Regions from separate parts of the Kitasatospora brasiliensis genome, predicted to be linked through region 2. Evidence: predicted binding sites of a transcription regulator. Region 2 holds the regulator's gene; the other holds the start of a gene.

Region 1 (3,165 bases), on a different contig from region 2:
GTGCTGGACTGGGCGCGCGACCCGGTCAGCCTCAACATGTCGGTGGACGACGAGGGTGAGACCCAGTTCGGGGACCTCGTCGAGGACACCGGGGCCACGTCCCCCGAGGACGCCGTGATGGTCATGCTCCGCCGCGAGGAGCTGGACGACCTGATCGGGCGGTTGGACGACCGCACGGCCTCGATCATCCGCTCCCGCTACGGGATGGAGGACGGCCGCGAGCGCACCCTCACCGAGGTGGGCAAGCAGCACGGCCTCACCCGTGAGCGGATCCGCCAGATCGAGAAGCACGCGCTGGCCGAGCTGAAGAAGATCGCCGACCACGCGGGCTTCGAGGCCGCCTGACAGCCAGGCCGAGCCTTGCCGGCCCAGCGGCCGAGCCCCTCACACGGGCCCCGGCGCGGAACGCTCCGCACCGGGGCCCGAGGCGTGCCCCGGGGCTCTTAGGCTGGAGGAGCTGGAGGAGAAGGGACGAGCGGACGGAGTGGACAGCGTGAGTGAGCAGGGACAGGGGCAGGACCAGGACCAGGGGCAGGACCGGGGCCAGGCGCGGGAGCCGCGGAAGGACGCGGCCGCCAAGGCCCGGCTGGTCTTCCGGGACCCGTTCGACCAGCAGTCCAAGGACGACACCGACTCCGGCTGGGGCGAGCGCCCCGGGGCGGGGGAGAGCGGTGGGCGGGGGCTGGACTGGTACCTGAGCCAGCGCCCGCCGCACCACGGGGACTGAGGGACGGGAACGGGGACGGTGCTGGGGACGGGACGGATGGCGCCCGTCGGTCAGCGCAGCGGCGCGACGAGCGCGTCGCGGATCTCGGTCAGCAGTTGGACCTCCTTGGCCTCGGCCTCCGCCGCCTCCTCGGCGACGGTCTTGCGGTGCGCGGCCAGCCTGTTCATGGGCAGGATCAGGGCGAAGTAGACGACGGCCGCGGTGATCAGGAACTGGAGCGCGGCGCTGAGCACCGACCCCCACAGGATGAGGATTCCGGACGTGACCTCACCGGTCGGGCTGACCCCGCAGGGCCCCTTGAGGCAGGAGCTGTAGGTCGCGAGGTCCTTCGGCCCGAACGCGCCGACGATCGGATTGATCACGCCCTTGACGAAGGCGTTGACGATGTTGGTGAAAGCCGCGCCGATGACCACGGCCACGGCGAGTTCGACGACATTTCCACGCAGCAGGAATTCCTTGAAGCCCTTCATGCCGCCTCGAACGACGAAGGCGCATTCCGGTTACGGGTGATCTTCCGCAGGCCCGGACTGACAACCCGTCCGGCCCAGCGCGCCCCCCGAGGGCGGCGGCAGCCCGGCCCGCGCCGGCCCCAGTGCCAGCGCCGCCGCCACCGCGAGCAGCACCAGCGCGGGCGCCCCGGCCCGCCGCCGCACCGCACTGCGCCAGCGGTGCCACCCGCCGCAGCCTCGCCGGATCGGGGGGAAGCTCGGCAGCTCCTGGGTGGGCGGCACGGTGGGCGCGGGCAGGGGGAGGGAGAAGCTCACGGCCGTCATCGAGGACCTCCGAGGTGTCGGCGACCCGGCCCCTCGTGGACCGGATGACCCCCACGATGGGCGTTCCCGGCGAACTCGGAAAGCCCTTTCCCCAGGCCTGTGGACAACTCGGCCCTGTGGATAACTTCGTACACCCGCAGGAGTTGCTCCGGCCTGTTCGAGTTGACGGCAGGCCTCGTGGCCGCCCCCCCGGCAGGCACCACCCATCGACCCCCGGCGGGCATGCGGAAAGGCCCGCCGCCCCCGCGCGAAAGCGGGGCCGACGGGCCTTCCCGTGGTCTGCGGAGCGCCGGGACGCTGCCCGGCGCCGACGTCAGCTCGCGGCCGGAGCCGGGCTGGACGAGGCCGAGGAGCCGGAGCCCGACGACGTCGAGGTGGTGGACGAGGAGGACGGCGTCGAAGAGGTCGACGACGACCCGGCGCCCACCGAGCTGCTGGAGGAGGAGCGGCTGTCGGTCCGGTAGAAGCCGGAGCCCTTGAACACGACGCCCACGGCCGAGAAGACCTTGCGGAGCCGTCCCTGGCAGTCGGGGCACGTGGTCAGCGCCTCGTCGGTGAACTTCTGCACCGCCTCCAGGCCGTGGCCGCACTCGGTGCACTGGTACTGGTACGTGGGCACTTGTCTTCCTCCTGGCACTCTCGCCTGATGAGTGCTAACGATGGTCAATGATGCGGTATTCCGCGGGATCAGTCCAGCGACTCCGGTGTGAGATGGGCCGGGACCGGCCGTCGCGGAGCCTTCCGCTCAGCCGTTGGCCGCGCCGACCAGTGGCTCCACGCCACCGCGCGCCACGGAACCGGCGCCCGAACCGGAGCCGGCCCGAGGCGCCGCCAGCAGGTGCCGCAGCGAGACCAGCGCGACCAGCCCCAGCCCGGCGCCGACCACCGGCACCAGGAACCCGGTCGAGGGCCCGTGCCCGTCGATCAGCCGGCCCGCCGCCATCGAGCCGACCGCCAGCCCCAGCCCGATCGCGCCGGTCAGCCAGGTGAAGGCCTCGGTCTTGGCCCCGTCCGCGACCAGCGTCTCGACCAGGGTGTAGCCGCTGATCAGGGTCGGCGCGATGGCCAGCCCGCAGACCAGCCCGGCGACGGTCAGCGCGATCAGGTTGGGCATCGCCCACAGCGTCGAGCAGCCCAGCACCAGCAGCGCGTAGCTGATCAGCATCCGCTGCTGCACCGACCGCCGCCAGGCGATCACGCCGTACAGCACGCCGGCCAGCATCGAGCCGCCGGCGAAGATCCCGTACACGGTGCCGCCGGCCGCGTGCTGCCCGACCTCGTCCGCGAAGGCGTTCACCGAGACCTGCATGCCGCCGAACACCGAGCCGACCCCGAGGAAGGCCCCGGCCAGCAGCCGGACGCCGGGGGAGGCGAGCGCGGAGGCGCGCTTGGTGCCGGGCTGCGGCACGATCCGGGCCGGGGCGGTGCGCCGCTGGGCGGCGAAGGCCAGGCCGCCGACCAGGGTCAGCGAGGCCTCGGCGACCAGGGCAGTGGCCGGGTTGACGAGGGCGGCGATGCCGGAGGCCAGGATCGGGCCGATCACGAAGGTGAACTCGTCCGTCACGGACTCGAAGGCGAACGCGGTGCCCACCCGGGCCGCGGTGGTGTCGGAGGCGCCGTCCGCGGAGAACGTGGCCACCCAGCGGGCCCGGACCATCGCACCGA
Region 2 (3,165 bases):
CGAGAACAGGCCCTGCTGGCCCGGCGCGAACTGGCCGGACGGCCGCTCCTCGCCGCGCAGCACCGCGAGGCGGCGCAGCAGCTCCTCCTGCTCGGCGTCGAGCTTGCTGGGCGTCTTCACCTCGACGTGCACTATCAGGTCGCCGCGGCCGCCGCCGCGCAGGTGGGTGATGCCCCGGCCGTGCAGCGGGATCGACTGGCCGGACTGGGTGCCGGGCCGGATGTCGACCTCCTCCAGGCCGTCCAGGGTCTGGAGGGGCACCTGGGTGCCGAGCGCGGCCGCCGTCATCGGGATGGTGACGGTGCAGTGCAGGTCGTCCCCGCGCCGCTGGAAGATGTTGTGGGTGGTCTCGGCGATCTCGACGTACAGGTCGCCGGCCGGGCCGCCGCCGGGGCCGACCTCGCCCTCGCCGGCCAGCTGGATCCGGGTGCCGTTGTCGACACCGGCCGGGATCTTGACGGTCAGGGTGCGGCGGGCGCGCACGCGGCCGTCGCCGGCGCACTCCGGGCACGGGGTCGGCACCACGGTGCCGAAGCCCTGGCACTGCGGGCAGGGGCGGGAGGTCATGACCTGGCCCAGGAAGGACCGGGTGACCTGGGAGACCTCGCCCTTGCCGCGGCACATGTCACAGGTCTGCGCCGTGGTGCCGGGGGCCGCGCCCTCGCCACTGCAGGTAGTGCAGGTGACGGCGGTGTCGACCTGGAGTTCCTTGGTGGTGCCGAAGGCGGCCTCCTCCAGGGTGATCTCCAGCCGGATCATGGCGTCCTGGCCGCGGCGGGTGCGCGAGCGCGGGCCGCGCTGGCCGGCCGCGGCGCCGAAGAAGGCGTCCATGATGTCGGAGAAGCCGAAGCCCGCCGCGCCGGCGCCGAAGCCGCCCGCACCGCCGCCGCTCGGGGAGAGCGGGTCGCCGCCGAGGTCGTAGACCTGGCGCTTCTGCGGGTCGGAGAGCACCTCGTAGGCGGCGTTGATCTCCTTGAACCGCTCCTGCGTCTTCGGGTCCGGGTTGACGTCCGGGTGCAGTTCGCGCGCCAGGCGCCGGAACGCCTTCTTGATCTCGTCCTGCCCCGCATCCCGTCGGACGCCGAGTACCGCGTAGTAGTCCGTGGCCACCAAATGCTCCGCTTGTTCCGCCTGTAGTAGTGCTGCGACTGGTTGGCCCTCCGCGGAGGGCCGCTTGCTAGGACTCGGCCAGGATCTGGCCCACGTACCGTGCCACCGCCCGCACCGCCCCCATTGTGCCCGGGTAGTCCATCCGGGTCGGACCGATCACACCCAGTTTGGCCACGCTCTCGTCGCCCGAACCGTAGCCGACCGAAACGACCGAGGTGGAATTCAGCCCCTCGTACGCGTTCTCCCGGCCGATCCGGACCGTCATCGCGGCGTCCCCGGTCTCGCCCAGGAGGCGGAGCAGGATGACCTGCTCCTCCAGGGCCTCCAGCACCGGCTGGATGGTGAGCGGGAAGTCGTGTCCGAAGCGGGTCAGGTTGGCCGTGCCGGCCAGCATGATCCGCTCCTCGTTCTGCTCGGCGAGCGTCTCGAACAACGTCGCCAGGACCGTGCTCACGGTCGGCCGGTCGACCTGCTCGAACAGCGCCGGCAGCTCCTCCAGCAGCCCCGGGACGTCCGGGAGGCGCTGGTTGATGGCGCGTGCGTTGATCCGGCCGCGCAGGTCCGCCAGGAGCGTCTCACCGACCGTGCCGGGGCAGTCGACCATCCGCTGCTCGACCCGACCGGTGTTGGTGATCAGCACCAGCATCACCTTGGCCGGGGCCAGCGCCACCAGCTCGATGTGCCGGACGGTGGAGCGCGTCAGCGAGGGGTACTGCACCACCGCGACCTGCCGGGTCAGCTGGGCGAGCAGCCGCACCGTGCGGGCCACCACGTCGTCCAGGTCGACCGCGCCGTCCAGGAAGTGCCGGATGGCCCGGCGCTCGGGGGCGCTCATCGGCTTGATCTCCGCGAGCTTGTCGACGAAGAGGCGGTACCCCTTGTCGGTCGGGATGCGTCCGGCGCTGGTGTGCGGCTGGTGGATGTAGCCCTCCTCCTCCAGCGCCGCCATGTCGTTGCGCACGGTCGCCGGCGAGACCCCGAGGTTGTGCCGGTCCACCAGGGCCTTGGAGCCGACCGGCTCCTCGGTGCCCACGTAGTCCTGCACGATCGCGCGGAGCACGGCGAGCTTGCGTTCGTCCAGCTGGCGGACCTCACCGGCCATGGGGCACGCACCTCCGTCTTCGCACGTCGTCCGTCTGTATGCCTTGCTGCGGGCCGCTCCGAGAGGGCCCCGGCCTTGGCACTCTGAACGCCCGAGTGCCAGATCCGTACCTGCCAGTGTAAGGCCCGGGTCCTACGGCAGGAACGGCCCGACCGGGGTGATCCTCCCCGCAGTTCCGCACCGGCCCACGCGGGCCCGGCAGTTCGATCCTCCCGGCGCCGGGGTGGTGCCGGGAGGCCGTCCGGGTGGCAGCATCGAAAGCGACGGCGAACGGAGGAGCAAGCGATGTCGAGCTCGGGCCAGCACACCCGTTTCGCGCCCGACCGCGGCCTGACCGGCCGCATGGTCGCGACGATGTTCGTGATCGGGCTGCTGTACGTCGGTTTCACCGGCCTGCTGATCGCGCTGCTGCGCGGCGCCTGGCCACTGATCGTGCTGATCTCCGGCGGGCTGTTCGTGGCCCAGTTCTGGTTCAGCGACAAGATCACCGAGCGGGCGATGGGCGCCCACCAGGTGTCCCCGGAGCAGTTCCCCCAGCTGCACGGCACCGTCGACCGGCTCTGCGCGCTGGCCGACATGCCCAAACCGCGGGTGGCGGTCGCCGACAACGACATGCCGAACGCCTTCGCCACCGGCCGCAACCCGCAGAACGCGGTGGTCTGCGTGACCACCGGGCTGCTGCGCCGGCTGGAGCCGGAGGAACTGGAGGGCGTCCTCGCCCACGAGCTGTCGCACGTCGCCCACCGGGACGTCGCGGTGATGACGATCGCCGGGTTCCTCGGCGTCCTCGCCGGGGCGATGACCAGGATCGCGATGTACGGCGGATTCATGGGCGGCGGGCGCAACAACAACGACCAGAACGCGGCCATCCTGGCGCTGATCATCCCGCTGGTGTCGATCGTCGTCTACGCGATCAGCTTCCTGCTCACCCGGCTGCTGTCCCGCTACCGCGA

What was found. Region 2 encodes HrcA, which represses chaperone genes, less so after heat shock. Its sites were predicted from a motif close to TTNGCACTCNGNNNNNCNGAGTGCNAA; they were not measured.
Region 1: the regulator HrcA is predicted to act here: its motif matches at 2,131-2,157, upstream of QWJ13_RS22570 (FmdB family zinc ribbon protein).

Annotation. Positions count from the first base shown of each region.
Region 1 is NZ_JAUOOW010000005.1:682,006-685,170, reverse strand. Features, by position in the region: gene QWJ13_RS22590 (sigma-70 family RNA polymerase sigma factor) at 1-345, shown strand, start outside; gene QWJ13_RS22585 (hypothetical protein) at 494-727, shown strand; gene mscL (large conductance mechanosensitive channel protein MscL) at 778-1,197, opposite strand; gene QWJ13_RS22575 (hypothetical protein) at 1,228-1,500, opposite strand; gene QWJ13_RS22570 (FmdB family zinc ribbon protein) at 1,814-2,119, opposite strand; gene QWJ13_RS22565 (MFS transporter) at 2,246-3,165, opposite strand, start outside.
Region 2 is NZ_JAUOOW010000001.1:1,590,092-1,593,256, forward strand. Features, by position in the region: gene dnaJ (molecular chaperone DnaJ) at 1-1,110, opposite strand, end outside; gene hrcA (heat-inducible transcriptional repressor HrcA) at 1,178-2,212, opposite strand; gene htpX (zinc metalloprotease HtpX) at 2,498-3,165, shown strand, end outside.